4 regions of the Lysinibacillus sp. JNUCC-52 genome follow, and region 1 is predicted to be linked to each of the others. Evidence: a T-box and tRNA genes for the amino acid it is inferred to sense, from the RefSeq annotation. Region 1 holds a T-box; the other regions hold tRNA genes.
What was found. A T-box is a leader RNA that pairs with one kind of tRNA and senses whether it is charged. The one in region 1 lies ahead of alaS (alanine--tRNA ligase), so its partner is inferred to be a tRNA-Ala.

Region 1 (7,401 bases):
CGAATTGTTCTGAGGCAAATGTATGAATTACCTCGCACACTTGATCCGTTCCATCCTCATTTGTTACTGTAATAAGCTGTGGCTCTTCTTGGAATTCATCCAGAAGCGTTAACACGACTTCATTAATCATTTCCCATTCTGCATCTGTTTCCACAGGTTGTAAATTAGTCATTTCTCCACTGTTATCATCATAATCGAATGTCATTGCTGAAATATCACCAGGTATTTCCTGCCCATTTTCATCGATTAGGGAAAACAGTACATATGATTTTTCCTCTGCATCAAATGTAAAAACAACACGGCATGTTTGCTCTTTGCCATTGTCACCTATTATTATGAATTCTTGTGTTTCTTCGTTCATTGTTATTCCTCCTTACTATAATCACGTATAGTCTAAGTTTCTATATGCTAAATCATTACTACCGCTTCATCGTGCCACAAACTTGATGACGTAAAAAAAGAACAAGGACCGCTTGTGCCATCCTTGTTCCATACACTCTAAAAAGAAAACAATTATTCTTCGTCTTCGTCCTCTAAAGCGTTTAAAACGTCTTCTACCATGTCCCATTCTGCTTCTGTTTCAATCGGTGTTAATTCGCCATCTTCACCGTTTTCAGATGGTACAAATGATGAAACGAAGATTTCTACAGAGCCATCTTCATCCTCTTCAGCGCCTACCATTGAGTAAAATACATATGATTTGCCGAATTCAGGAGACTCGTGTACGTGAATCACTTCGCAAAGCTGCTCGTTTCCATTTTCATCAATCACTGTAATGTGTTGTACGTGTAATTCTTCTTCATGGTTATGCTCGTGTGCCATGTTTGCCACCTCATTAATTAGTTTTTGCTATCTAAATAGCCTTGTAAAATCATCACAGCAGCCATTTTATCAATGACTTGCTTGCGTTTTTTGCGACTTACGTCCGCTTCGATTAACATGCGCTCGGCAGCCATCGTCGTTAAACGTTCATCCCAAAGTTTAACCGGCAGTGAAAATGTTTCTTCTAATAACTTTTTATAGTTTTCAGAAGCTTCACCACGTGGTCCTACCGTATTATTCATGTTTTTCGGGAATCCTACAACAAATTCAGTGATAGTATATTCCTTCACTAGCTCAGCAATACGGCCGATGCCGAATTCGCCATTTGCTTCATCAATTTTTACGGTTTCAATACCTTGAGCCGTCCAGCCAAGTGCATCGCTAATCGCAACACCTACTGTTTTCGACCCAACGTCTAATCCCATAATTCTCATTTCTAGCCCTCGTTATTCTTTTTAATATAAAATTTAACAAGCTCTTCTAGAATTTCATCACGCTCTAGCTTGCGAATTAAATTACGAGCATCCTGATGGCGAGGAATATACGCCGGATCACCAGAAAGTAAGTAACCGACAATCTGATTGATAGGATTATATCCCTTTTCCTCTAATGAAGAATGTACTTTCAACATTACCTGCTTGACTTCCTGTTCCATTGATTCTTCTGGAAAATTAAATTTCATCGTTTGATCAAATGAACTCATGACCAGCACCTCGCTTTCAGAAATAAGGAGATGTGCAAAGAAGCTCATCTCCGATTTCTCTTATTATAACCGATTTGATGTATTAATTAAATGGATTTAACGTAATCATACACAGAAAGTAGCGCTTCATCAAGTTTTGAAGCCTCTTTTGCACCTGCCATCGCCATATCAGGACGACCGCCACCTTTACCGCCACAAGCTTCGGCAACCATTTTCACAATATTTCCTGCATGGTAATTGCCACCAACTAAATCTTTCGTTACACCTGCACATAACATAACTTTATCGCCATCAACAGCACCTAATACGACAACAGCTTTTGTCATCTTACCTTTTAAGTCATCCATCATTTGACGAAGTTGGTTATTATCTTTTGCTTCAACTTTAGTTGAAAGAACTGTTACATCCCCAAAAGTTTGTGCTGCATCTACGATAGCACCTGCTTGAGCGTTCGCAATTTTTTGTGACAATCCTTCATTTTCACGCTGTAATTCTTTATAGTCTACTTGCAATGCATGGACTTTTGTCACAAGATCTTTCGGATTCGCTTTTAATAGTTCTGCTGCATCATTTAACAGCGCCTCTTCTTCTTTGACTGCTTCATATGCCACTTTACCAGTGACAGCCTCGATACGACGAGTGCCAGCGCCAATACCACCTTCTGAAACAATTTTAAAGAAGCCTATTTCAGAAGAACGTTTTACGTGAATACCACCACAAAGTTCAATTGAATAATCACCAATCGATACGACGCGAACGATATCACCGTATTTTTCACCGAATAATGCCATTGCGCCCATTGCTCTCGCTTCATCGATTGCTTTTTCCTCAATCACGACTTCAATATCTTCCCACACTTTTTCATTAACGATACGTTCAATTTGTTGTAATTCTTCTTTTGTTACTTGACCGAAGTGAGAGAAGTCAAAACGTAATCGATCTGGACCAACGTATGAGCCTGCTTGGTTTACATGGTCACCTAAAATATCTTTTAACGCACGTTGCATAATATGTGTCGCTGTATGGTTTTTAATGATTAGATTACGTTCATCACGGTTCACTACTGCTGTTACCGCATCTTCAACATGCATTTCGCCTGATTCTACTAGAACAGTGTGTAACGGTTGTCCATTTGGTGCTTTTTGAACATCCTTAACAATTGCTGTAAAGCCATCATTGGCAATTACACCGCTGTCTGCAATTTGTCCACCCATTTCAGCATAGAATGGTGTTTTTGCTAATACGACTAACGCTTCTTGACCTTCTGAAGCCACTTTCGCTACTTGACCATTGACAATCATCGCAGCAATTTCAGTTTCCACTGATAATGTGTCATAGCCTACGAATTCACTTGCTACTGTTAAGTTTGCTAGCACTTCATTTTGTACTTGCATTGAATCGACATCTTGACGAGCAGCACGCGCACGCTCACGTTGCTCGTTCATAGCAACTTCAAAACCTTCGTGATCTACCTTCATGCCAACTTCTTCCGCATATTCTTCTGTTAACTCAATTGGGAAGCCATATGTGTCATAAAGACGGAATGCATCAGCGCCAGGAATATAATCATGCCCTGCTGCTTTTTGTGCCTCTACAACCTCGTTAAAGATGGCAAGACCACCATCTAATGTTTCATGGAAGCGAATTTCCTCGTTTTTAATAACACGTTGGATAAATTCGCATTTCTCCGTAACTTCTGGGTAGAAATCAACCATAATTTCGCCGACTGTCGGTACTAATTCAAACATAAATGGTTTTTCAATACCAATTTGCTTAGCGTAACGCACTGCACGACGTAGTAAACGACGCAATACGTAACCACGACCCTCATTCGAAGGAAGTGCGCCGTCACCGATAGCAAATGCTACCGTACGAATATGGTCTGCAATTACTTTAAATGGCGTATTAATATCTTCTTCTGAACCGAAGATTTCGCTTAACGCAACTTCGCCTGGACGTTTGTATTTACGATTTGCAAATTGTTCAATTTTTTCAATGATTGGCATGAATAAATCTGTATCAAAGTTTGTTGGCACATTTTGTACAACCGAAACGATACGTTCTAGGCCCATCCCTGTATCAATATTTTGCTTTGGTAATGGTGTATAAGTGCCGTCTGGATTGTGGTTAAATTGAGAGAACACTAAATTCCAAATTTCTAAATAACGCTCGTTTTCACCGCCAGGATACATTTCTGGATCATTTTGATCTGAACCATATTCTTCTCCACGGTCATAGAAAATTTCTGAGTTTGGACCAGATGGACCTTCACCAATATCCCAGAAGTTCCCTTCTAAGCGAATTAAACGTTCCTCAGGAATACCAATTTCGTTATGCCAAACATCATAAGCTTCTTGGTCTTCTGGATGAATTGTAATGGATAAAAGTTCAGGGTCAAAGCCCATCCATTTTTTATCTGTCAAAAATTCCCACGCATAGTGAATAGCTTCTTTTTTGAAGTAATCTCCAATAGAGAAGTTCCCTAGCATTTCAAAGAATGTATGGTGACGTGCTGTTTTCCCTACATTTTCAATATCGTTTGTACGAATCGATTTTTGTGCATTTGTAATACGTGGGTTATCGGGAATGATACGACCGTCAAAATATGGTTTTAATGTTGCAACACCTGAGTTGATCCAAAGTAATGAAGGGTCATTAATTGGCACAAGTGGTGCTGACGGTTCATGGTGATGTCCTTTTTCTTTAAAGAATTCTAAATACAAACGGCGAATTTCTGCTGCTTTCATACGAAAAGTTCCTCCTCTAATTGTGTAAAATTTACGATATGAATCCGCTTATACACATAAAAAAGCCCTCATCCCAAAAAGGGACGAGGACTTTGTGAATTGTCTCGCGGTACCACCCTAGTTGTAAGCATCAACATGCTTACCTCTTTAGCACTTGTAACGTAAGTGAACGGCAGGGATTAGCTGCACTCTGGAGTAGCTTTCGGCACTTGTTGACGCGAGGATTTTTTCAGCCTAGAAATCCCTTTCTACACACGCACAAATACGTACTTGTTCCATCATCGTTTTTTCTATTTTCTAACGCACATTATAAAAAAATTATGTTCTTCTGTCAATCATTGCATTTCTATTCTATACAAAAATATCGAATTCTTCAAACATACGTCGTTTTTGTATGTTAACTTTTTAGGAAATTTTCAACTCTTTTCATAAATGACTCACGATTATAAGTTTGATAAAGCAAGCCAGATAAGCGAACTGGATCTCCAAAGAAGTACCGCTCATAAAGTGTTTGCCTTGTGCCAAATGTACTCATCGTTAAATCCCACGCTAGACGGAATTTTTTTACCCGATCTTCTCCACCATCTCTAAATGACTGTAAATAATGTTCTAAGTCGCCATCATCTGCGGCAAATGCTTTTTCACTTGGAATAGACATTAAGCCGCTTGCTCCAAGTAATTGGATAATTTCTGTAAAGGTTGGATAAACCTTTGGGAAAATTTGAATGGCTACTTGCAACGTTGGTAAATCTGGTCTTATAAAACCAAAGTCATCCTTTTTTGCTTCTATTTCTGACTTAAGTAATAAAGCCTTCATCGTTTCTAGCGTTACAATAATGTCGACTACTTTTTGTTGCACGTGCTGATAGCCACCGATATTAATCGTATCAACAATAGATTGTACAACGCCTAAAATAAATTCCGTTTTAGCAATTTGTCGAGACAATACTTGATGCAAAGAATATGCTTGGAAACCACTTACATTCATAAAGCGATTTGCAACTTCTGTATTTTCATAATAAAAGACACGATCCCAAGGGACTACTACATCATCAAAAACAACAATTGCATCCATTTCCTCAAATCGAGCGCTTAATGGATAATCGAACGTCGATTCACCGCCAACAAAAGACTGCCTACATAAAAATTTTAAGCCTTTAGTATCACTTGGTATAGAGAAACCAAAGCCTTTTTCCTCATCAATGCCATTTGTTGAAAGAACAAGAAGTTCATCCGTAATGCCACCCTGCGTTGCTAGCAATCTCGCCCCTTTAATTACTAATCCTTCATTCGTTTTCCCGACAATTTTAGCAGCAATGATCACCTCATCATCTTCATACTGATAACTATGACGATTTACTTGAGGCTCAATAAACGTATGTGTCATCGTTAAATCATTTTCACGTGCGTATTCATAAAATTTTAGCAGATGATCTGGAAAACAATTCGGCTTATCTTTTAAGTATTCGGCTGCTGATGCCAGTGCCATTAAAGTAGTGTTCATATAATCTGGACTTCTTCCCATAAATCCATGATTACATAAAGCCCACTCCCGAGCAGCTTGACGTCTTTTTACCAAATCTTCTGCCTTTGTCACTTGAAGATAAGACATCCCTACCCGTTGGTTCGTTGTTGGTGACATATAAGTCATACTGTCGTGTAAATTTTCATCATGCTGCAAATCAAAAAGTTTAGCCTGACTTTGCATAACACCTTTAAAAGCTGGATGTTCAGAAACATTCCCTTTCACGACTTCCCCATCTATTGATATATACGTTTGCAATTCGTCAATGCGTTTAATATATTGCTGGCCTGTAATTGCTGGCATACATTCACCCCTAAAATGGACCTATGTTTTTACTACTCATGTATTATATGACCTATTAGGCTGAATCGTTCCATCGCTCCTTTGCTCACTTCAAATAGGAAGCCAAGAAAAAAAGTGTTAGATTGACTATAATCAATCTAACACTTTTTGGTTATACCGTTGTTAATGCTACGAGAAATGCATTCCGCCAGTACACCGTAAACTTCCACCATCTCTAACGCACGGTTTCTTTGGTTTTACGTTGCTTGCGTTGCCATTGGAGTCACTGCCTACGCTACCATTAACTAGTATACTATTTTAAATGTCACCAGTATCTCCTTTAACCTTTTCCCTCTTACAAAAATTAAAATTTAATCCCAGCTTCTTTTTAGAAAATATTATTGTGCATACGGTGAAACCATTTTTTTGAACTGCGTGAAGGACGTTTGTTGATCACTATATAAACGTTTAATTTGGTAAACATCATCATATGGATTGTTGTAGCCAGGCTTCGTTGAAAAGGCCATCGCAAATCCAGCTTCCTTTACAGCGTAAATTGTATTGGTAGTATATTGACCAAATGGATAAGCAAATGCTTTTGCTTCTGGAATAATCGTTAAACTGCGCTTTAAATCTTGTACAACTTCATGATAAGGAATTAGCAACATTTTCCCTTTATTCCCGATCATATCATGTAAATTGTACGTATGAGACTCATATGTAAAGACATCTTGCATGAGCTCCATATCTTTTCTTGATAGTGCTTGTAAATCATTGTAATTAAATAGTTGCTCTGCTGGAGAATATTCATTACGATACGTAATTAAAAATTGTGTTGCTTGAAAACCGTATTTTTTTAAAATCGGATAAGCATATTCTCTTGTAGATAATAAACCATCATCAAATGTTAGAACAATTGAATATGCGGGTAATGTAATTTCATTACGCATAAAACGTAATAAATCGTCTGCACTAACCGTTTCAAATTTTTTATCTTTCAAATATTTCATTTCATTAGCAAATTGTGTATCTGTCATTGTAGTACTTACATTTTTAAAGCGTCCAAGCTCATGCTCCTTTAATAAATGGTGGTACATCATAACTGGAACACCACGATCTAAAGCAACCTTAGAACTGTGAATATAGCCTTCGCGTCCACCAATTGTCGTCACATACCAATTGGCTTCTTTTCGTAAAATAGGATAACGTCGATTCATATCGAGCTTTGCAAATGGCACTAGTTTGTTTGCTGATCGATCATAAATTTCGCTATTTCCTGATATCGGAATGAAATATTGATTTTTTACGGCATTGTCTTTACC
Region 2 (7,401 bases), 1.7 Mb from region 1:
AGCTAAATTACGTGCCCCAATTTCTGTCCCCATATACCAACCATTGAAAGGAGCCGCTTGAAAGTCGATTCCAGCCATTTGAAAACGCATGCTTGAAATAATCGGCACCGCATACCATTTCAACGCTAGTTCCTCCACTTGTGGGTGCTCAGGATGGCGAATTACAACTTCTAGTACATCTTCACGTGGTATTGAAAACAATTGTGGTTGACGGTCATCCACCTGGATAACGAGTGGTAATACATCAAATGCTGTGCCCTCGCCCTGCCAGCCTAGCGATTCACATACTTTTGTAAATGGTACAGAATGTGGGTCACCAACAATGCCAGCTTCCGTCTCATAGCCTGCATAACGGATCAACTGATGATTCCAAATCTTTACTCTACCAGATGCAAATACCGTTATTGTTGGCCGAATTTTACCACCATTTGTCGCATATTGAATATGACATAACAACTTCTCAAATATCCCTTGCTCATCTAAAACATCACGGGCATCCTCAACATGAAGTGACTGCCAAAATAATCTCCCGATACATTTATTACTATTACGCCAAGCTACTCGTGCACCAAAAGTAAGCTCCTCTGTTGAAGGAATATATTGTCCTTCATTTTCAACTTGCTGTAATCTATTTGTTAGCCATTGTGCAGACTCATTTTGCTCCATTTGATAAAGTGTTAAAAAACGTTGTATCTCTTGTAGTTTCATGTCGTTTTCCTCCATCTACCCTCATATTAGATGAATAGAAATAAATTCTCCATGAAAAAATTCATTAGAAAACATACATCTTTTATATATGAAATACTTTGTTCAAATTTAAATCAATAGTCAAAAATTCTCCATCAAAATTTTATAAAAACTAAATGAATAGCTTAAAAAATTACAAAGAAAAAGCATGTAGCAACAATATGCTACATGCTTTACTAGATGACCCCTACGGGATTCGAACCCGTGTTACCGCCGTGAAAGGGCGGTGTCTTAACCGCTTGACCAAGGGGCCATGGCTCCGAAGGCAGGACTCGAACCTGCGACAACCTGATTAACAGTCAGGTGCTACTACCAACTGAGCTACTTCGGAATAATTTTTTAATGGGCCTAAATGGACTCGAACCATCGACCTCACGCTTATCAGGCGTGCGCTCTAACCAGCTGAGCTATAGGCCCTCTTTGGAGCGGGTGATGAGAATCGAACTCACGACATCAGCTTGGAAGGCTGAGGTTTTACCATTAAACTACACCCGCATATGGTGGGTCAGGACGGAATCGAACCGCCGACACTTAGAGCTTCAATCTAATGCTCTACCAACTGAGCTACTGACCCGAAAAAAGAAAATGGAGGAGGTAGAGGGATTCGAACCCCCGCGCGGTGTTACCCGCCTGTCGGTTTTCAAGACCGATCCCTTCAGCCAGACTTGGGTATACCTCCGGAAATAAATATGGTGGAGCCTAGCGGGATCGAACCGCTGACCTCCTGCGTGCAAGGCAGGCGCTCTCCCAGCTGAGCTAAGGCCCCAAATTTTAAAAGATGGTCGGAATGACAGGATTCGAACCTACGACCCCTTGGTCCCAAACCAAGTGCTCTACCAAGCTGAGCTACATTCCGTTACTGTCTATCTTATCTTTTTATGGCGCGCCCGGCAGGAGTCGAACCCACAACCTTCTGATCCGTAGTCAGACGCTCTATCCAATTGAGCTACGGGCGCTTAATATTTAAAAAATGGTGCCGAGGGCCGGAATCGAACCGGCACGGTAGTCACCTACCGCAGGATTTTAAGTCCTGTGCGTCTGCCAGTTCCGCCACCCCGGCACATTTGGAGCGGAAGACGAGGTTCGAACTCGCGACCCCCACCTTGGCAAGGTGGTGTTCTACCACTGAACTACTTCCGCATGTGCATAAGATTATTTATCCTGGCAATTATGTAATTTGTAAATAAAATAAATGGTGCGGGTGAAGGGAGTCGAACCCCCACGCCTTGCGGCGCTAGATCCTAAGTCTAGTGCGTCTGCCAATTCCGCCACACCCGCAAATATGATGAGCCATGAAGGACTCGAACCTTCGACCCTCTGATTAAAAGTCAGATGCTCTACCAACTGAGCTAATGGCTCATATTATTAATAAATGAAAAATGGCTGGGGTACTAGGATTCGAACCTAGGCATGACGGAATCAAAATCCGTTGCCTTACCGCTTGGCTATACCCCAATATTAATTATATGGGGCGACTGATGGGAATCGAACCCACGAATGTCGGAACCACAATCCGATGCGTTAACCACTTCGCCACAACCGCCATATGAACTATAACAGTAGTTTAATCTAAAAAAATTTGGCAGGGGCAGTAGGAATCGAACCCACACCAAAGGTTTTGGAGACCTCTATTCTACCGTTGAACTATGCCCCTAAAATAAAAAACTGGTGGAGGGGGACGGATTCGAACCGCCGAACCCTAAGGAGCGGATTTACAGTCCGCCGCGTTTAGCCACTTCGCTACCCCTCCAAGGGCTGATGCCGGCGATAGGAGTCGAACCCACGACCTACTGATTACAAGTCAGTTGCTCTACCAACTGAGCTACACCGGCAAATAAAAAAGACGGTCCCGACCGGGATCGAACCGGCGATCTCCTGCGTGACAGGCAGGCATGTTAACCGCTACACCACGGGACCATAATTTGGTTGCGGAGACAGGATTTGAACCTGTGACCTTCGGGTTATGAGCCCGACGAGCTACCACTGCTCCACCCCGCGACAATATAATACTTTGATATTAAAATGGTGGAGGATGACGGGCTCGAACCGCCGACCCTCTGCTTGTAAGGCAGATGCTCTCCCAGCTGAGCTAATCCTCCACATAAAAAACAAGCGAAGCGACGTCCTACTCTCACAGGGGGAAGCCCCCAACTACCATCGGCGCTAAAGAGCTTAACTTCCGTGTTCGGTATGGGAACGGGTGTGACCTCTTTGCCATCATCACTTCACTTATTCAGTTGAAAGAACTTATTCTCTCAAAACTGGATAAACGTTTCATTGAATGTTTCAAACTTTTTTTGGTTAAGTCCTCGATCGATTAGTATTCGTCAGCTCCATGTGTCACCACACTTCCACCTCGAACCTATCTACCTCATCGTCTTTGAGGGATCTTACTTACTTGCGTAATGGGAAATCTCATCTTGAGGGGGGCTTCATGCTTAGATGCTTTCAGCACTTATCCCGTCCACACATAGCTACCCAGCGATGCCTTTGGCAAGACAACTGGTACACCAGCGGTGTGTCCATCCCGGTCCTCTCGTACTAAGGACAGCTCCTCTCAAATTTCCTACGCCCACGACGGATAGGGACCGAACTGTCTCACGACGTTCTGAACCCAGCTCGCGTACCGCTTTAATGGGCGAACAGCCCAACCCTTGGGACCGACTACAGCCCCAGGATGCGATGAGCCGACATCGAGGTGCCAAACCTCCCCGTCGATGTGGACTCTTGGGGGAGATAAGCCTGTTATCCCCGGGGTAGCTTTTATCCGTTGAGCGATGGCCCTTCCATGCGGAACCACCGGATCACTAAGCCCGTCTTTCGACCCTGCTCGACTTGTAGGTCTCGCAGTCAAGCTCCCTTGTGCCTTTACACTCTACGAATGATTTCCAACCATTCTGAGGGAACCTTTGGGCGCCTCCGTTACCTTTTAGGAGGCGACCGCCCCAGTCAAACTGTCCGCCTGACACTGTCTCCTGCCCCGCTAAGGGGCATGGGTTAGAATTTCAATACAACCAGGGTAGTATCCCACCGACGCCTCCTTCGAAGCTGGCGCTCCGAGATCTCTGGCTCCTACCTATCCTGTACAAGTTGTACCAAAATTCAATATCAGGCTACAGTAAAGCTCCACGGGGTCTTTCCGTCCTGTCGCGGGTAACCTGCATCTTCACAGGTACTATAATTTCACCGAGTCTCTCGTTGAGACAGTGCCCAGATCGTTACGCCTTTCGTGCGGGTCGGAACTTACCCGACAAGGAATTTCGCTACCTTAGGACCGTTATAGTTACGGCCGCCGTTTACTGGGGCTTCAATTCGCAGCTTCGCTTGCGCTAACCACTCCTCTTAACCTTCCAGCACCGGGCAGGCGTCAGCCCCTATACGTCACCTTACGGTTTTGCAGAGACCTGTGTTTTTGCTAAACAGTCGCCTGGGCCTATTCACTGCGGCTCTCGTGCGCTTGCACGCTCAAGAGCACCCCTTCTCCCGAAGTTACGGGGTCATTTTGCCGAGTTCCTTAACGAGAGTTCTCTCGCACACCTTAGGATTCTCTCCTCGACTACCTGTGTCGGTTTGCGGTACGGGCACCTCTCACCTCGATAGAGGCTTTTCTTGGCAGTGTGAAATCAGGAACTTCGTCCATACGGACTCGCCATCACAGCTCAACGTTACAGTGTGCGGATTTGCCTACACACACGCCTTACTGCTTGGACGCGCACAACCAACGGCGCGCTTACCCTATCCTACTGCGTCCCCCCATTTCTCAAACGGTGAGGAGGTGGTACAGGAATATCAACCTGTTGTCCATCGCCTACGCCTATCGGCCTCGGCTTAGGTCCCGACTAACCCTGAGCGGACGAGCCTTCCTCAGGAAACCTTAGTCATACGGTGGACGGGATTCTCACCCGTCTTTCGCTACTCATACCGGCATTCTCACTTCTAAGCGCTCCACCAGTCCTTCCGGTCTGACTTCAACGCACTTAGAACGCTCTCCTACCACTGACATCGTAGATGTCAATCCACAGCTTCGGTGAATCGTTTAGCCCCGATACATTTTCGGCGCAGCGTCACTCGACCAGTGAGCTATTACGCACTCTTTAAATGATGGCTGCTTCTAAGCCAACATCCTGGTTGTCTGTGCAACGCCACATCCTTTTCCACTTAACGATTACTTTGGGACCTTAGCTGGTGGTCTGGGCTGTTTCCCTTTTGACTACGGATCTTATCACTCGCAGTCTGACTCCCGTGTATAAATATCTGGCATTCGGAGTTTGTCTGAATTCGGTAAACCGGGATGGCCCCCTAGTCCAAACAGTGCTCTACCTCCAGTATTCTCATCACGAGGCTAGCCCTAAAGCTATTTCGGAGAGAACCAGCTATCTCCAAGTTCGATTGGAATTTCTCCGCTACCCACACCTCATCCCCGCACTTTTCAACGTGCGTGGGTTCGGGCCTCCAGTAAGTGTTACCTCACCTTCACCCTGGACATGGGTAGATCACCTGGTTTCGGGTCTACGACCACGTACTAATTCGCCCTATTCAGACTCGCTTTCGCTGCGGCTCCGCCTTCTAAAGCTTAACCTCGCACGTAATCGTAACTCGCCGGTTCATTCTACAAAAGGCACGCTATCACCCATTAACGGGCTCTAACTACTTGTAGGCACACGGTTTCAGGATCTCTTTCACTCCCCTTCCGGGGTGCTTTTCACCTTTCCCTCACGGTACTGGTTCACTATCGGTCACTAGGTAGTATTTAGCCTTGGGAGATGGTCCTCCCGGATTCCGACGGAATTTCACGTGTTCCGCCGTACTCAGGATCCACTCTGGAGGGAATAAACTTTCGACTACAGGGCTTTTACCTGCTCTGGCGGACCTTTCCAAGTCGCTTCATCTAACTCATTCCTTTGTAACTCCGTATAGAGTGTCCTACAACCCCAAGAGGCAAGCCTCTTGGTTTGGGCTCTTCCCGTTTCGCTCGCCGCTACTCAGGGAATCGATTTTTCTTTCTCTTCCTCCAGGTACTTAGATGTTTCAGTTCCCTGGGTCTGCCTTCAAGACGCTATGTATTCACGTCAAGATACTACGCGATTAAACGTAGTGGGTTCCCCCATTCGGAAATCTCCGGATCAAAGCTCACTTACAGCTCCCCGAAGCATATCGGTGTTAGTGCCGTCCTTCTTCGGCTCCTAGTGCCAAGGCATTCGCCGTGCGCCCTTAATAACTTAACCTAGTTATTAAGCCTAAAAAACTTAATTTAAAAAATAAATGTGTTTGTTACAATTTCAATGTCGTTTTATCCAGTTTTCAAAGAACAAAGCTACTACCTGTTTCTACTTCTTCGCAGCTTTGCGACGAAAGCGTAGCGACAGGAGCAAGTATATTGAAGTGTTTCATCTAATGATGAACCTTCAAAACTGAACGCAAAACGTAATCTTACAAACCCAAGGTTTGTATTCCGAAAATATCCTTAGAAAGGAGGTGATCCAGCCGCACCTTCCGATACGGCTACCTTGTTACGACTTCACCCCAATCATCTATCCCACCTTCGGCGGCTGGCTCCAAAAGGTTACCTCACCGACTTCGGGTGTTACAAACTCTCGTGGTGTGACGGGCGGTGTGTACAAGGCCCGGGAACGTATTCACCGCGGCATGCTGATCCGCGATTACTAGCGATTCCGGCTTCATGTAGGCGAGTTGCAGCCTACAATCCGAACTGAGAACGACTTTATCGGATTAGCTCCCTCTCGCGAGTTGGCAACCGTTTGTATCGTCCATTGTAGCACGTGTGTAGCCCAGGTCATAAGGGGCATGATGATTTGACGTCATCCCCACCTTCCTCCGGTTTGTCACCGGCAGTCACCTTAGAGTGCCCAACTAAATGATGGCAACTAAGATCAAGGGTTGCGCTCGTTGCGGGACTTAACCCAACATCTCACGACACGAGCTGACGACAACCATGCACCACCTGTCACCGTTGTCCCCGAAGGGAAAACTATATCTCTACAGTGGTCAACGGGATGTCAAGACCTGGTAAGGTTCTTCGCGTTGCTTCGAATTAAACCACATGCTCCACCGCTTGTGCGGGCCCCCGTCAATTCCTTTGAGTTTCAGTCTTGCGACCGTACTCCCCAGGCGGAGTGCTTAATGCGTTAGCTGCAGCACTAAGGGGCGGAAACCCCCTAACACTTAGCACTCATCGTTTACGGCGTGGACTACCAGGGTATCTAATCCTGTTTGCTCCCCACGCTTTCGCGCCTCAGTGTCAGTTACAGACCAGATAGTCGCCTTCGCCACTGGTGTTCCTCCAAATCTCTACGCATTTCACCGCTACACTTGGAATTCCACTATCCTCTTCTGCACTCAAGTCTCCCAGTTTCCAATGACCCTCCACGGTTGAGCCGTGGGCTTTCACATCAGACTTAAGAAACCACCTGCGCGCGCTTTACGCCCAATAATTCCGGACAACGCTTGCCACCTACGTATTACCGCGGCTGCTGGCACGTAGTTAGCCGTGGCTTTCTAATAAGGTACCGTCAAGGTACAGCCAGTTACTACTGTACTTGTTCTTCCCTTACAACAGAGTTTTACGAACCGAAATCCTTCTTCACTCACGCGGCGTTGCTCCATCAGGCTTTCGCCCATTGTGGAAGATTCCCT
Region 3 (7,401 bases), 450 kb from region 1:
ACTTTACATGATGCATATTGTTGCATCATTGATGCTCCATGCAGCTATCATGCGAACAGAAACACGCGGTGCACACATTCGGAATGATAAACCTAACAGTGAAGCAAAGTGGGCACAGCGCTGGATTATTTTTCAACAAGGACAAATGAAAGTGAGGAATTCATTGTATGAATATCATCAAACTCGAGGAAATGCTCAAGCAATTTTTTAATGAAGATATAGGAGATGGAGATTTATCAAGTGAACTAATCTTTTCAATCGACCAAATAGGCTCCTTTTCCTTTTATGCAAAAGACAGCGGTATTTTTTGTGGAACGCCTATTATCGAACATGGATTTCGTTTACTTGATCCTTCGATGCATATAACTATGCATAAAAATGATGGGGATGCTGTGAATTACGGAGATGTCCTTGCTGTTATTAAAGGACCTCTACAAAAATTATTATTAGGTGAACGAGTCATTTTGAATCTTATTCAACGCATGTCTGCTATCGCTACAGCAGCCAACTTAGCTGTTCGTGAAACTGTAGGAACCTCTGCGAAAATTTGTGATACACGCAAAACCATTCCAGGATTACGTATGCTCGACAAATATGCGGTACGAGTAGGAGGTGCCTATAATCACCGAAGTGGCTTATACGATGCAATTATGCTCAAGGATAATCATATTGCCTTTGCAGGAAGTATTACCAAAGCTGTACAAACTGCTCGCAAGAAAATTGGGCACACGGTAAAAATCGAAGTCGAGATTGAAACGAAGGCACAATTAGAAGAAGCTATATTAGCAGGGGCTGACATTATTATGTTCGATAATCGTACACCTGAAGAAATACATGCTTGGCTTCCAATCGTTCCAGCACATATCGCTACTGAAGCTTCTGGTGGCATTACATTAGAAAACCTCAATGCTTATGCAAAGTCAGGCATTCAATGGATATCATTAGGTGCATTAACTCATTCCGTAAAAACTTTTGATATTAGTGCACTTGTACAAATGAAAGGAGAGCATACACTTGTCCATCACTAGTTTACTACAACAAACCTCATTACTTCCTGAGCATTACCGAACATTATCAACAATCGAAATGGAATCTCGTATTCGAACTATAAAAAAGAAGCTTGGTAAGACACTCTTTATACCTGGCCATCACTATCAAAAAGATGAAGTAATACAATTTGCTGATGCTACAGGGGATTCCTTACAGCTTGCTCAAATATCCGCTGCTAATAAAGAAGCCGAGCATATCGTTTTTTGTGGTGTGCATTTTATGGCAGAGACAGCCGATATGCTTACTATGGAGAAGCAACATGTCTACCTACCTGATATGCGTGCAGGGTGTTCGATGGCTGATATGGCAGATATTTATCAAACTGAACAAGCTTGGCCAATTCTACAGCAACTTTTCGGCAATACAATTTTGCCGTTAACATATGTTAATTCTACTGCCGCGATTAAAGCATTTACTGGACGTCACGGCGGTGCTTGTGTAACCTCTTCTAATGCTAAAGAAATGGTAAAATGGGCATTTACACAAAAACAGCGTATATTATTTTTACCAGATCAGCATTTAGGAAGAAATACAGCGTTCGACTTAGGTGTGCCACTCGAAAATATGGCCGTATGGAATCCACATACGAATACGCTTGAAACAGATCAATCGCCAGAAAATATTCAAGTAATATTGTGGAAAGGACACTGTTCGGTACATGAAGGCTTTACAGTGCAACATACAGCAATGGTTCGTCAATCACATCCAAATATGCGTATTATCGTTCATCCTGAATGTAGCCGTGAAGTTGTCGCAGCTGCAGATGATGCAGGCTCTACAAAATATATCCTTGATACGATTAATAATGCTTCAAGCGGATCAGCGTGGGCAATTGGCACAGAAATGAATTTAGTAAACCGAATTATTCAACAACATCCTGATAAACATATTATTTCTTTAAACGAAAACTTTTGCCCTTGTCTTACAATGAATCGCATTGACCTTCCACATTTACTGTGGTCACTTGAGAGCATTGTTCAGGGCAAGCCCCATAACCGTATCCAAGTAGATGCGTCAACGGCAAAGGAAGCTCGTAGCTCACTTGAAAGAATGCTATCACGTGCATAAGCGAAAAAATCGTCTACCTATTTATTGGTAGACGATTTTTCCTATTTCTCCTAATAAAAAAAGCACAGTCGATGTATTTGTTCACATCGACTGTGCTTTAGTATGACCCCTACGGGATTCGAACCCGTGTTACCGCCGTGAAAGGGCGGTGTCTTAACCGCTTGACCAAGGGGCCAATGGCGGAGAAGGAGGGATTTGAACCCTCGCGCCGGTTACCCGACCTACACCCTTAGCAGGGGCGCCTCTTCAGCCTCTTGAGTACTTCCCCACAAATAAAAAATGGCTCCGAAGGCAGGACTCGAACCTGCGACAACCTGATTAACAGTCAGGTGCTACTACCAACTGAGCTACTTCGGAATAATGGTGGGCCTAAATGGACTCGAACCATCGACCTCACGCTTATCAGGCGTGCGCTCTAACCAGCTGAGCTATAGGCCCATTTGGAGCGGGTGATGAGAATCGAACTCACGACATCAGCTTGGAAGGCTGAGGTTTTACCATTAAACTACACCCGCGTATATGGTGGGTCAGGACGGAATCGAACCGCCGACACTTAGAGCTTCAATCTAATGCTCTACCAACTGAGCTACTGACCCATATACTTCTTACTAAGTTATCAACTTATTTAAAAAATGGCGGTCCCGACCGGGATCGAACCGGCGATCTCCTGCGTGACAGGCAGGCATGTTAACCGCTACACCACGGGACCATTTGGTTGCGGGGGCCGGATTTGAACCAACGACCTTCGGGTTATGAGCCCGACGAGCTACCACTGCTCCACCCCGCGAAAATACTATTTATTATATCGAGTTGTTAGCACACCATTTACTAAATAAAAACTGGAGGAGGTAGAGGGATTCGAACCCCCGCGCGGTGTTACCCGCCTGTCGGTTTTCAAGACCGATCCCTTCAGCCAGACTTGGGTATACCTCCGTAGTATATAAATGGTGGACCTTGCAGGACTCGAACCTGCGACCGGACGGTTATGAGCCGTCTGCTCTAACCAACTGAGCTAAAGGTCCTTTAAGATGGCGGCGGAGGGAGTCGAACCCACGACCTTTCGGGTATGAACCGAATGCTCTAGCCAGCTGAGCTACACCGCCAGGATCTTTATACTGGTTATAAATTATGGTGGAGCCTAGCGGGATCGAACCGCTGACCTCCTGCGTGCAAGGCAGGCGCTCTCCCAGCTGAGCTAAGGCCCCATAATTATATGTGTTAGGAAATGGTCGGGAAGACAGGATTCGAACCTGCGACCCCTTGGTCCCAAACCAAGTGCTCTACCAAGCTGAGCTACTTCCCGTTCATTTATTGGCGCGCCCGGCAGGAGTCGAACCCACAACCTTCTGATCCGTAGTCAGACGCTCTATCCAATTGAGCTACGGGCGCTTACTATTTAAAAAATGGTGCCGAGGGCCGGAATCGAACCGGCACGGTAGTCACCTACCGCAGGATTTTAAGTCCTGTGCGTCTGCCAGTTCCGCCACCCCGGCACATTTGGAGCGGAAGACGAGGTTCGAACTCGCGACCCCCACCTTGGCAAGGTGGTGTTCTACCACTGAACTACTTCCGCATGTGCATAAGATTATTTATCCTGGCAATTATGAAATTAAAAATAAATGGTGCGGGTGAAGGGAGTCGAACCCCCACGCCTCGCGGCGCTAGATCCTAAGTCTAGTGCGTCTGCCAATTCCGCCACACCCGCATATTATTGTTGGCAATTATAAAAATGGTGAGCCATGAAGGACTCGAACCTTCGACCCTCTGATTAAAAGTCAGATGCTCTACCAACTGAGCTAATGGCTCAAAAAAATGGTGCCGGCTATAGGAATCGAACCCACGACCTACTGATTACAAGTCAGTTGCTCTACCTGCTGAGCTAAACCGGCATATGGTGGAGGATGACGGGCTCGAACCGCCGACCCTCTGCTTGTAAGGCAGATGCTCTCCCAGCTGAGCTAATCCTCCTGGGTATTATGCCTAGCGACGTCCTACTCTCACAGGGGGAAGCCCCCAACTACCATCGGCGCTAAAGAGCTTAACTTCCGTGTTCGGTATGGGAACGGGTGTGACCTCTTTGCCATCATCACTAGACTATTTACGGCTTTCAATATACATCGTATCTTGAAACCCTTAGGTTGAAAGTGTTATTCTTTCAAAACTGGATAAACGGTTCATTGAATGTTTCAAACTTTTTTGGTTAAGTCCTCGATCGATTAGTATTCGTCAGCTCCATGTGTCACCACACTTCCACCTCGAACCTATCTACCTCATCGTCTTTGAGGGATCTTACTTACTTGCGTAATGGGAAATCTCATCTTGAGGGGGGCTTCATGCTTAGATGCTTTCAGCACTTATCCCGTCCACACATAGCTACCCAGCGATGCCTTTGGCAAGACAACTGGTACACCAGCGGTGTGTCCATCCCGGTCCTCTCGTACTAAGGACAGCTCCTCTCAAATTTCCTACGCCCACGACGGATAGGGACCGAACTGTCTCACGACGTTCTGAACCCAGCTCGCGTACCGCTTTAATGGGCGAACAGCCCAACCCTTGGGACCGACTACAGCCCCAGGATGCGATGAGCCGACATCGAGGTGCCAAACCTCCCCGTCGATGTGGACTCTTGGGGGAGATAAGCCTGTTATCCCCGGGGTAGCTTTTATCCGTTGAGCGATGGCCCTTCCATGCGGAACCACCGGATCACTAAGCCCGTCTTTCGACCCTGCTCGACTTGTAGGTCTCGCAGTCAAGCTCCCTTGTGCCTTTACACTCTACGAATGATTTCCAACCATTCTGAGGGAACCTTTGGGCGCCTCCGTTACCTTTTAGGAGGCGACCGCCCCAGTCAAACTGTCCGCCTGACACTGTCTCCTGCCCCGCTAAGGGGCATGGGTTAGAATTTCAATACAACCAGGGTAGTATCCCACCGACGCCTCCTTCGAAGCTGGCGCTCCGAGATCTCTGGCTCCTACCTATCCTGTACAAGTTGTACCAAAATTCAATATCAGGCTACAGTAAAGCTCCACGGGGTCTTTCCGTCCTGTCGCGGGTAACCTGCATCTTCACAGGTACTATAATTTCACCGAGTCTCTCGTTGAGACAGTGCCCAGATCGTTACGCCTTTCGTGCGGGTCGGAACTTACCCGACAAGGAATTTCGCTACCTTAGGACCGTTATAGTTACGGCCGCCGTTTACTGGGGCTTCAATTCGCAGCTTCGCTTGCGCTAACCACTCCTCTTAACCTTCCAGCACCGGGCAGGCGTCAGCCCCTATACGTCACCTTACGGTTTTGCAGAGACCTGTGTTTTTGCTAAACAGTCGCCTGGGCCTATTCACTGCGGCTCTCGTGCGCTTGCACGCTCAAGAGCACCCCTTCTCCCGAAGTTACGGGGTCATTTTGCCGAGTTCCTTAACGAGAGTTCTCTCGCACACCTTAGGATTCTCTCCTCGACTACCTGTGTCGGTTTGCGGTACGGGCACCTCTCACCTCGATAGAGGCTTTTCTTGGCAGTGTGAAATCAGGAACTTCGTCCATACGGACTCGCCATCACAGCTCAACGTTACAGTGTGCGGATTTGCCTACACACACGCCTTACTGCTTGGACGCGCACAACCAACGGCGCGCTTACCCTATCCTACTGCGTCCCCCCATTTCTCAAACGGTGAGGAGGTGGTACAGGAATATCAACCTGTTGTCCATCGCCTACGCCTATCGGCCTCGGCTTAGGTCCCGACTAACCCTGAGCGGACGAGCCTTCCTCAGGAAACCTTAGTCATACGGTGGACGGGATTCTCACCCGTCTTTCGCTACTCATACCGGCATTCTCACTTCTAAGCGCTCCACCAGTCCTTCCGGTCTGACTTCAACGCACTTAGAACGCTCTCCTACCACTGACATCGTAGATGTCAATCCACAGCTTCGGTGAATCGTTTAGCCCCGATACATTTTCGGCGCAGCGTCACTCGACCAGTGAGCTATTACGCACTCTTTAAATGATGGCTGCTTCTAAGCCAACATCCTGGTTGTCTGTGCAACGCCACATCCTTTTCCACTTAACGATTACTTTGGGACCTTAGCTGGTGGTCTGGGCTGTTTCCCTTTTGACTACGGATCTTATCACTCGCAGTCTGACTCCCGTGTATAAATATCTGGCATTCGGAGTTTGTCTGAATTCGGTAAACCGGGATGGCCCCCTAGTCCAAACAGTGCTCTACCTCCAGTATTCTCATCACGAGGCTAGCCCTAAAGCTATTTCGGAGAGAACCAGCTATCTCCAAGTTCGATTGGAATTTCTCCGCTACCCACACCTCATCCCCGCACTTTTCAACGTGCGTGGGTTCGGGCCTCCAGTAAGTGTTACCTCACCTTCACCCTGGACATGGGTAGATCACCTGGTTTCGGGTCTACGACCACGTACTAATTCGCCCTATTCAGACTCGCTTTCGCTGCGGCTCCGCCTTCTAAAGCTTAACCTCGCACGTAATCGTAACTCGCCGGTTCATTCTACAAAAGGCACGCTATCACCCATTAACGGGCTCTAACTACTTGTAGGCACACGGTTTCAGGATCTCTTTCACTCCCCTTCCGGGGTGCTTTTCACCTTTCCCTCACGGTACTGGTTCACTATCGGTCACTAGGTAGTATTTAGCCTTGGGAGATGGTCCTCCCGGATTCCGACGGAATTTCACGTGTTCCGCCGTACTCAGGATCCACTCTGGAGGGAATAAACTTTCGACTACAGGGCTTTTACCTGCTCTGGCGGACCTTTCCAAGTCGCTTCATCTAACTCATTCCTTTGTAACTCCGTATAGAGTGTCCTACAACCCCAAGAGGCAAGCCTCTTGGTTTGGGCTCTTCCCGTTTCGCTCGCCGCTACTCAGGGAATCGATTTTTCTTTCTCTTCCTCCAGGTACTTAGATGTTTCAGTTCCCTGGGTCTGCCTTCAAGACGCTATGTATTCACGTCAAGATACTACGCGATTAAACGTAGTGGGTTCCCCCATTCGGAAATCTCCGGATCAAAGCTCACTTACAGCTCCCCGAAGCATATCGGTGTTAGTGCCGTCCTTCTTCGGCTCCTAGTGCCAAGGCATTCGCCGTGCGCCCTTAATAACTTAACCTACAGCTTCCGATATACATCGTAATACAGCGTCAGCTTCATTCGTTCAATCAGTCACGTACGAAAGTACGCTCCTTCACTCACTCAATCGCTTCCTTGTCTTACTCGTATCTCGAAACCTTTTAATGTTATTAAGCCTATAAAAAAACTTAAAAAAATA
Region 4 (7,401 bases), 440 kb from region 1:
AATGTAACAATCAACTGCCTAGTATATGCGGCTTGATAATGGAAAAAGTAGAGGGGCAATATGTGTTGTTAAAATTAAACGAAGCAGGTATTTGTATTTCAACGGGGAGTGCTTGTGATATTCACAGTGAGTCTGGTACAAAGGCAATTTTATCAATGGGCTATACGATGGAGGAGGCACGCCAATTTTTTAGAATTTCCTTTGGACCAACAACATCATTTGAAGAAATTGATCAGTTAGTTGCTGCTCTTACTAATGTTTTTGTAAAATACTAAACGGAAATATAAATGTTAGTAAAATATTTTATAAAAAAGCTTTAGATTTTCACTTAGAGTCCCCACTTTCAGTGAAAATCAAAGGCTTTTCTTAAATATGATTAGGAAATACATTGAAGGGTAGAATATTAAAGTTTTTATCTAATATCTATCCAAGTAGTTTCAAATAAAAATCTATTGGGGAAACTGTACACAGGCACATTCGTAATATGCGCGCTTGTTGTGTATCGCTAGACTGCAAAAAGGGTAGTAGTTTTGTTTGTTAGTTTTCTTTAGCATGCTTTTACTATGTGCTTATACGATAAAGTTTTTATTTTTATTAATAAAATGTTTTCTTTTGAAAAAACAATTGCTATAATGATTAGCAGAGCGATAATTTCTCTCACATAACAAAAATATCTTCAAAAAGTAATAATTTCTTTTTTTTATAAAAAAGGGTTGCAATATGTTGATAATCGTTATACAATAATTCTTGTCTTGAAGGACAGGTAAACAACTTCAAAACGACATACATAAAGGTTTCATGAATATGTAGTAAATTAGAAACCAAACATAGTCTAGTGATGATGGCAAAGAGGTCACACCCGTTCCCATACCGAACACGGAAGTTAAGCTCTTTAGCGCCGATGGTAGTTGGGGGCTTCCCCCTGTGAGAGTAGGACGTCGCTAGGCATAATACCCAGGAGGATTAGCTCAGCTGGGAGAGCATCTGCCTTACAAGCAGAGGGTCGGCGGTTCGAGCCCGTCATCCTCCACCATATGCCGGTTTAGCTCAGCAGGTAGAGCAACTGACTTGTAATCAGTAGGTCGTGGGTTCGATTCCTATAGCCGGCACCATTTTTTGAGCCATTAGCTCAGTTGGTAGAGCATCTGACTTTTAATCAGAGGGTCGAAGGTTCGAGTCCTTCATGGCTCACCATTTTTATAATTGCCAACAATAATATGCGGGTGTGGCGGAATTGGCAGACGCACTAGACTTAGGATCTAGCGCCGCGAGGCGTGGGGGTTCGACTCCCTTCACCCGCACCATTTATTTTTAATTTCATAATTGCCAGGATAAATAATCTTATGCACATGCGGAAGTAGTTCAGTGGTAGAACACCACCTTGCCAAGGTGGGGGTCGCGAGTTCGAACCTCGTCTTCCGCTCCAAATGTGCCGGGGTGGCGGAACTGGCAGACGCACAGGACTTAAAATCCTGCGGTAGGTGACTACCGTGCCGGTTCGATTCCGGCCCTCGGCACCATTTTTTAAATAGTAAGCGCCCGTAGCTCAATTGGATAGAGCGTCTGACTACGGATCAGAAGGTTGTGGGTTCGACTCCTGCCGGGCGCGCCAATAAATGAACGGGAAGTAGCTCAGCTTGGTAGAGCACTTGGTTTGGGACCAAGGGGTCGCAGGTTCGAATCCTGTCTTCCCGACCATTTCCTAACAGATATAATTATGGGGCCTTAGCTCAGCTGGGAGAGCGCCTGCCTTGCACGCAGGAGGTCAGCGGTTCGATCCCGCTAGGCTCCACCATAATTTATAACCAGTATAAAGATCCTGGCGGTGTAGCTCAGCTGGCTAGAGCATTCGGTTCATACCCGAAAGGTCGTGGGTTCGACTCCCTCCGCCGCCATCTTAAAGGACCTTTAGCTCAGTTGGTTAGAGCAGACGGCTCATAACCGTCCGGTCGCAGGTTCGAGTCCTGCAAGGTCCACCATTTATATACTACGGAGGTATACCCAAGTCTGGCTGAAGGGATCGGTCTTGAAAACCGACAGGCGGGTAACACCGCGCGGGGGTTCGAATCCCTCTACCTCCTCCAGTTTTTATTTAGTAAATGGTGTGCTAACAACTCGATATAATAAATAGTATTTTCGCGGGGTGGAGCAGTGGTAGCTCGTCGGGCTCATAACCCGAAGGTCGTTGGTTCAAATCCGGCCCCCGCAACCAAATGGTCCCGTGGTGTAGCGGTTAACATGCCTGCCTGTCACGCAGGAGATCGCCGGTTCGATCCCGGTCGGGACCGCCATTTTTTAAATAAGTTGATAGCTTAGTAAGAAGTATATGGGTCAGTAGCTCAGTTGGTAGAGCATTAGATTGAAGCTCTAAGTGTCGGCGGTTCGATTCCGTCCTGACCCACCATATACGCGGGTGTAGTTTAATGGTAAAACCTCAGCCTTCCAAGCTGATGTCGTGAGTTCGATTCTCATCACCCGCTCCAAATGGGCCTATAGCTCAGCTGGTTAGAGCGCACGCCTGATAAGCGTGAGGTCGATGGTTCGAGTCCATTTAGGCCCACCATTATTCCGAAGTAGCTCAGTTGGTAGTAGCACCTGACTGTTAATCAGGTTGTCGCAGGTTCGAGTCCTGCCTTCGGAGCCATTTTTTATTTGTGGGGAAGTACTCAAGAGGCTGAAGAGGCGCCCCTGCTAAGGGTGTAGGTCGGGTAACCGGCGCGAGGGTTCAAATCCCTCCTTCTCCGCCATTGGCCCCTTGGTCAAGCGGTTAAGACACCGCCCTTTCACGGCGGTAACACGGGTTCGAATCCCGTAGGGGTCATACTAAAACGCAGTAAATGTGATTATCACATTTACTGCGTTTTTTTTGTTAGAGTGAAAGATAGCTAATAAATAAAGCGAAATTTTACGACTTATATAGAATAGTATCTACTATAGTACATACTATTATTCTTTTTAATTGAATTTTCAGGTAATATAGTAATGAACGCTAAAATAGAGGGGGATAAGGATGAGCCATAACTTGAAATGGATAGACAATCAACAATTTCATTTACAGGAAAACATAGAGCGATTAGAACATGCACTACAAAGTTTTACAGCGGAACAGGTGAATCGTGTGGAACGATTTCATCGTACATATGAAGGTTTTAAACAGACACCTTTACGTAGTTTAGATTTTTTAGCATCCCATTTAGAGGTCAATAAAATTTTCGTGAAAGATGAGTCATTTCGATTTGGCTTAAATGCATTTAAGGTTTTAGGGGGCATTTATGCAATTGGCCAGTATGTTGCGAAATTGCTAGGTCAACATATTGATGATCTGTCATTCGAACAATTAAAGTCGCCTGATGTAAAAGAACAACTAGGCAATTTAACCTTTATTTCAACAACAGATGGCAATCATGGACGAGGGGTTGCATGGGCTGCTAGAGAACTAGGATGTAAAGCACGGATTTATATGCCAGCTGGCAGCGCGGAAGAGCGTTTGCAAAATATTAAGAACGAAGGGGCATACGCAGAAATCACGACAATGAATTATGATGATACCGTGCGTTATACGTCACAGCTTGCAGATAGCAATGGCTGGGTTATTATACAGGATACGATGTGGGAAGGATACGAAGAAATTCCTTTATGGATTATGCAAGGCTATACAACATTAGCAAAAGAAATAGTCGACCAATTAGAAGAAGCACCGACACATGTATTTTTACAGGCAGGAGTAGGTTCATTTGCTGGAGCAATCGTCGCTTTTCTCCAACAATTTTATGGACGGAAGATAACATTTGTGTTGGTAGAGCCAGATGTAGCGAACTGCTTTTATGAGAGCTTTAAACTTGGCACTGACCATTTTGTTACTGTCGGTGGAGAAATGCAAACAATTATGGCAGGGCTAGCGTGTGGAGAGCCAAATCCTTTGGCCTGGGATATTTTAAAAGCGTATACGAAAGTAAGTATTTGCTGTGATGAAACGACAGCTGCTACGGGCATGCGTGTGTTAGCAAATCCACTTGGTTCGGATCATCGCATTGTTGCAGGCGAATCAGGTGCAGCACCGTTCGGATGTTTTTATGAGTTAATGACGAATGAGGATTATGCAGAATTAAAGGCGACATTACAGCTAAATGCACAATCAAATATACTCTTTGTGAATACAGAGGGAGACACGGACGTAGAAAACTATCGAAATATTGTGTGGCATGGTAAGTATGCAAAATAGTACAAGTGAGCATCTCTTTGTTGATTGAGATGCTTTTTTATATTAATTCTTGCAAATTATTTTTACATTTATTCATAAAATAAAATAAATAAAGAGGTGATATTATTGAGTAACCACATAAAATACCAATGGCGAATAACGAAATATAATCCTGACTTCCGAAATAATGAGGGGCATTACACGAAGGAGGTGGAATGGACAAGTCCATCTCACATTGGGAAGACAATCGATGGTGAAACCTTTACAGTAGAAAAATATATAGAGGTCGAAACTGCCTATATTGCTACAATCATGAAGTTTTTACATGTCAATGATATAAAATCATTAACAATGATTAACACGACTTATATTGATGTAGGGTTAGAATCTGCTTTGTATAACCAATTGTATGATGAAAAATTTGACAATCTTCACTTAAAAGATGATCAAGAGGTAACGATTGATCAAATTCCTCTCATTGCAAAAATGGTGTTACGGGGTTTTCTATTTTGTCATTTCATCGCTGCAGATTTTTTTGTCCATTTTGGAGATGACTATTATATGTTTATTGGAACAAATCATTATCAAGAGGAACCATTACAATTTGCTCGGGAACATCATTTATTTGTAGAAGAAATGATTTCTCCATTTTATATTCGTGAAGAGAGCATCGAAAGAATGATCATGTGGACGCCAATTCATGAAGATACCGTAGTAGGTGAGGAAATACTAACAGACATTTCATTAGAGAAATATAGGGAAATATTGCATCTTTCCACTATTCATCCAGTTGTCGGGGTCTTTCCAATTACAGCGAGTAACCAACCATTTTTTCAAAAAAATTTAAAACATAAAATGGATATGAATAAGTATCAATATTATCTAAGTGCGGGGGATTGATGATAAGCGCTGTGGCAGGTAGTAAAGTGGCCACAGCCTTTTTTTTATTTAAATAGCCCTTGACCTTAACGCTACGTCAAGGTTTACAGTATGAATATGGAGGTGAGAGCAATGGAATATACGATTCAGCAACTTGCCAAATTGTCTGGGGTCAGTACGAGAACGTTACGCTACTATGATGAAATCGACTTGCTAAAACCAGCAAGAACGAACGAGGCAGGCTATCGCTTTTATGGTCAACATGAAGTCGATATACTTCAGCAAATTTTGTTTTATAGAGCACTCGATATGAAACTAGTGACGATTCACAACATTATTCATGCACCTGATTTTCAACATACTGCTGCATTAAAAACACATCGTGATGCTTTACTACAACGAAAAAAACAGCTAGATCAATTATTAAAAACAGTGGAACAAACAATTCAATCGATTGAGGGGGAACGTCCAATGACGAACGAAGAGAAATTTGAAGGCTTTAAAGAGCAGCTAATTGAGGAAAATGAAAAGCAATATGGTCAAGAAATTCGTGCAAACTATGGTCAAGAAACAGTTGATGCATCGAATGCAAAATTTAGAAATTTAACAGAGGAGCAGTATAAAGCAATGCAACAATTAGAACAGCAATTATTTGAACGATTAAAAGAGGCGATGGCAATAGGAGATGCGAAAAATGATGTTTCAATGGAAGTTGCAGAGCTTCATAAACGCTGGTTGAGCTTTTCGTGGCCGCAATATACAAAGGAAGCACATGCTGGTTTAGCACAAATGTATGTAGCAGATGACCGCTTTACAGCTTATTACGATAAGCATGTATCTGTTGGGGCTACTCAATTTCTGCATGATGTAATTAGAGAATATACACAAAACTAAAGGAATCCTTCTCATACTGATGTTTTAGAAATAAGTATTTAGGAAAAAATGAATGTATGAGGAGGAGATTTTCATGGAACAACAAATGATAGAAAAGTTTAAAAAACAATTGCAGCAGGAATTACAGGAAATAGAGCAGCAGCTAGAGGAATCAGAGCGACCACAGGCAACAGAGCTCTCCAATTATGATAATCATCCAGCTGATAATGCGAGTGATTTAACTGATCAGCTTACAGAAATGGCTATTGATGAGCATCGTAGTGACCATGCGGAGGAAATCAAAAACGCCCTGCAAGCTATTGAAGATGGAACGTACGGCAAGTGCGCAGAATGTGGGGAAGAAATTCCGCTAGGTCGATTAGAAGCGATGCCCCATGCATTGACATGTGTAGAGCATGCGGAGCAACGAGAGGAACAAATACGACCAGTAGAAGAGGATGTACTATCATCCTTACCAAAATCTGATGATTTCGAAGAGCTTGAGGAATTTGGTTCGTCAGATACGCCATCAGATAAAATGTAAAAAATACGAGCATTTCTTCCTAATTATTCCCTTGAACAGTATAATAGCTTTATGGGGTGATAACATGGAAATAATTGATTTACATTGTGATGTATTGTATAAGCTAACAACGCTAGATGCGCCAAAATTTGCGGATGATGTACGATTACATGCAAGTAAAGAAAGATTACAATTAGGGCAAGTAAAGGCGCAGGTATTCGCTATTTTTATCGACCCTGCAACACCACAAAATATGCAATTTTTAGAGGTCATGCGTCAAATTGAAGCCTTTCATACACAAGTATTACAAACTGAAGGCATGGTGCATATTACGGAATGGTCACAACTAGATACTTTAGCGCCTCATGAAATTGGTGCTATTCTAAGTTTAGAAGGCTGTAGCGCAATTGGCGATGATATGACAAAGCTTTCAGCAATTTTGGATGCAGGTGTAAAGTTAGTAGGACTTACATGGAATGAAGAAAATGCTGTAGCCTATGGCGCAGAGCAGGATGCTAGTCTAGGGTTAAAACCTTTCGGTAAAGAGGTTGTCAATATGCTAAATGCGCGGGATATTATTATTGATGTATCCCACTTAAACGAGCAAGGGTTCTGGGATTTGCTGCCGCTGGCAAAACATCTTGTCGCAAGTCATAGCAATGCACGTGCGATTTGTGACCATCCACGTAATTTAACAGATCAACAAGCAAAGGCACTTATAGAGCATGGGGGTCATATACATGTAGTCTACTTCCCAAAATTTATTGGTGACAATGCAACAATGGATGATTTAATTGCGCATGTAAAGCATCTGGCGAGTATTGTTGGGATTGACCATCTCGGAGTAGGATCTGATTTTGATGGCATCAATGTAACAGTTAAAGGCCTAGCGCATGCAGGTGAGGCGCAAAATTTATTGGAGCAA

Region 2: it has a tRNA-Ala gene. The T-box ahead of alaS (alanine--tRNA ligase) is inferred to sense a tRNA for this amino acid. The anticodon was not compared.
Region 3: it has a tRNA-Ala gene. The T-box ahead of alaS (alanine--tRNA ligase) is inferred to sense a tRNA for this amino acid. The anticodon was not compared.
Region 4: it has a tRNA-Ala gene. The T-box ahead of alaS (alanine--tRNA ligase) is inferred to sense a tRNA for this amino acid. The anticodon was not compared.

The regions. Positions count from the first base shown of each region.
Region 1 is NZ_CP065546.1:4,240,015-4,247,415, reverse strand. It holds gene JNUCC52_RS20995 (DUF1292 domain-containing protein) at 1-361, opposite strand, end outside; gene JNUCC52_RS20990 (DUF1292 domain-containing protein) at 514-822, opposite strand; gene ruvX (Holliday junction resolvase RuvX) at 840-1,256, opposite strand; gene JNUCC52_RS20980 (IreB family regulatory phosphoprotein) at 1,259-1,525, opposite strand; gene alaS (alanine--tRNA ligase) at 1,612-4,272, opposite strand; T-box leader at 4,349-4,563, opposite strand; gene hpaB (4-hydroxyphenylacetate 3-monooxygenase, oxygenase component) at 4,670-6,100, opposite strand; gene JNUCC52_RS20965 (polysaccharide deacetylase family protein) at 6,478-7,401, opposite strand, start outside.
Region 2 is NZ_CP065546.1:2,529,569-2,536,969, forward strand. It holds gene JNUCC52_RS12470 (nitric oxide synthase oxygenase) at 1-708, opposite strand, end outside; tRNA gene JNUCC52_RS12475 (tRNA-Glu) at 929-1,000, opposite strand; tRNA gene JNUCC52_RS12480 (tRNA-Asn) at 1,002-1,078, opposite strand; tRNA gene JNUCC52_RS12485 (tRNA-Ile) at 1,091-1,164, opposite strand; tRNA gene JNUCC52_RS12490 (tRNA-Gly) at 1,169-1,242, opposite strand; tRNA gene JNUCC52_RS12495 (tRNA-Phe) at 1,246-1,321, opposite strand; tRNA gene JNUCC52_RS12500 (tRNA-Ser) at 1,334-1,426, opposite strand; tRNA gene JNUCC52_RS12505 (tRNA-Ala) at 1,438-1,513, opposite strand; tRNA gene JNUCC52_RS12510 (tRNA-Pro) at 1,527-1,603, opposite strand; tRNA gene JNUCC52_RS12515 (tRNA-Arg) at 1,627-1,703, opposite strand; tRNA gene JNUCC52_RS12520 (tRNA-Leu) at 1,719-1,807, opposite strand; tRNA gene JNUCC52_RS12525 (tRNA-Gly) at 1,813-1,887, opposite strand; tRNA gene JNUCC52_RS12530 (tRNA-Leu) at 1,941-2,025, opposite strand; tRNA gene JNUCC52_RS12535 (tRNA-Lys) at 2,034-2,106, opposite strand; tRNA gene JNUCC52_RS12540 (tRNA-Gln) at 2,128-2,202, opposite strand; tRNA gene JNUCC52_RS12545 (tRNA-His) at 2,215-2,290, opposite strand; tRNA gene JNUCC52_RS12550 (tRNA-Trp) at 2,328-2,401, opposite strand; tRNA gene JNUCC52_RS12555 (tRNA-Tyr) at 2,414-2,497, opposite strand; tRNA gene JNUCC52_RS12560 (tRNA-Thr) at 2,507-2,579, opposite strand; tRNA gene JNUCC52_RS12565 (tRNA-Asp) at 2,592-2,664, opposite strand; tRNA gene JNUCC52_RS12570 (tRNA-Met) at 2,671-2,745, opposite strand; tRNA gene JNUCC52_RS12575 (tRNA-Val) at 2,771-2,846, opposite strand; rRNA gene rrf (5S ribosomal RNA) at 2,860-2,975, opposite strand; rRNA gene JNUCC52_RS12585 (23S ribosomal RNA) at 3,045-5,972, opposite strand; rRNA gene JNUCC52_RS12590 (16S ribosomal RNA) at 6,216-7,401, opposite strand, start outside.
Region 3 is NZ_CP065546.1:3,794,725-3,802,125, reverse strand. It holds gene nadB (L-aspartate oxidase) at 1-211, shown strand, start outside; gene nadC (carboxylating nicotinate-nucleotide diphosphorylase) at 168-1,028, shown strand; gene nadA (quinolinate synthase NadA) at 1,015-2,118, shown strand; tRNA gene JNUCC52_RS18795 (tRNA-Glu) at 2,222-2,293, opposite strand; tRNA gene JNUCC52_RS18790 (tRNA-Ser) at 2,296-2,386, opposite strand; tRNA gene JNUCC52_RS18785 (tRNA-Asn) at 2,399-2,475, opposite strand; tRNA gene JNUCC52_RS18780 (tRNA-Ile) at 2,480-2,556, opposite strand; tRNA gene JNUCC52_RS18775 (tRNA-Gly) at 2,560-2,633, opposite strand; tRNA gene JNUCC52_RS18770 (tRNA-Phe) at 2,639-2,714, opposite strand; tRNA gene JNUCC52_RS18765 (tRNA-Asp) at 2,752-2,827, opposite strand; tRNA gene JNUCC52_RS18760 (tRNA-Met) at 2,831-2,905, opposite strand; tRNA gene JNUCC52_RS18755 (tRNA-Ser) at 2,959-3,051, opposite strand; tRNA gene JNUCC52_RS18750 (tRNA-Ile) at 3,064-3,140, opposite strand; tRNA gene JNUCC52_RS18745 (tRNA-Met) at 3,148-3,221, opposite strand; tRNA gene JNUCC52_RS18740 (tRNA-Ala) at 3,248-3,323, opposite strand; tRNA gene JNUCC52_RS18735 (tRNA-Pro) at 3,345-3,421, opposite strand; tRNA gene JNUCC52_RS18730 (tRNA-Arg) at 3,431-3,507, opposite strand; tRNA gene JNUCC52_RS18725 (tRNA-Leu) at 3,523-3,611, opposite strand; tRNA gene JNUCC52_RS18720 (tRNA-Gly) at 3,617-3,691, opposite strand; tRNA gene JNUCC52_RS18715 (tRNA-Leu) at 3,739-3,823, opposite strand; tRNA gene JNUCC52_RS18710 (tRNA-Lys) at 3,849-3,924, opposite strand; tRNA gene JNUCC52_RS18705 (tRNA-Thr) at 3,932-4,007, opposite strand; tRNA gene JNUCC52_RS18700 (tRNA-Val) at 4,011-4,086, opposite strand; rRNA gene rrf (5S ribosomal RNA) at 4,097-4,212, opposite strand; rRNA gene JNUCC52_RS18690 (23S ribosomal RNA) at 4,315-7,242, opposite strand.
Region 4 is NZ_CP065546.1:3,804,418-3,811,818, forward strand. It holds gene JNUCC52_RS18815 (cysteine desulfurase family protein) at 1-275, shown strand, start outside; rRNA gene rrf (5S ribosomal RNA) at 832-947, shown strand; tRNA gene JNUCC52_RS18825 (tRNA-Val) at 958-1,033, shown strand; tRNA gene JNUCC52_RS18830 (tRNA-Thr) at 1,037-1,112, shown strand; tRNA gene JNUCC52_RS18835 (tRNA-Lys) at 1,119-1,194, shown strand; tRNA gene JNUCC52_RS18840 (tRNA-Leu) at 1,220-1,304, shown strand; tRNA gene JNUCC52_RS18845 (tRNA-Gly) at 1,352-1,426, shown strand; tRNA gene JNUCC52_RS18850 (tRNA-Leu) at 1,432-1,520, shown strand; tRNA gene JNUCC52_RS18855 (tRNA-Arg) at 1,536-1,612, shown strand; tRNA gene JNUCC52_RS18860 (tRNA-Pro) at 1,622-1,698, shown strand; tRNA gene JNUCC52_RS18865 (tRNA-Ala) at 1,720-1,795, shown strand; tRNA gene JNUCC52_RS18870 (tRNA-Met) at 1,822-1,895, shown strand; tRNA gene JNUCC52_RS18875 (tRNA-Ile) at 1,903-1,979, shown strand; tRNA gene JNUCC52_RS18880 (tRNA-Ser) at 1,992-2,084, shown strand; tRNA gene JNUCC52_RS18885 (tRNA-Met) at 2,138-2,212, shown strand; tRNA gene JNUCC52_RS18890 (tRNA-Asp) at 2,216-2,291, shown strand; tRNA gene JNUCC52_RS18895 (tRNA-Phe) at 2,329-2,404, shown strand; tRNA gene JNUCC52_RS18900 (tRNA-Gly) at 2,410-2,483, shown strand; tRNA gene JNUCC52_RS18905 (tRNA-Ile) at 2,487-2,563, shown strand; tRNA gene JNUCC52_RS18910 (tRNA-Asn) at 2,568-2,644, shown strand; tRNA gene JNUCC52_RS18915 (tRNA-Ser) at 2,657-2,747, shown strand; tRNA gene JNUCC52_RS18920 (tRNA-Glu) at 2,750-2,821, shown strand; gene JNUCC52_RS18925 (diaminopropionate ammonia-lyase) at 3,011-4,222, shown strand; gene JNUCC52_RS18930 (DUF7683 domain-containing protein) at 4,328-5,101, shown strand; gene JNUCC52_RS18935 (MerR family transcriptional regulator) at 5,213-5,974, shown strand; gene JNUCC52_RS18940 (TraR/DksA C4-type zinc finger protein) at 6,048-6,497, shown strand; gene JNUCC52_RS18945 (dipeptidase) at 6,562-7,401, shown strand, end outside.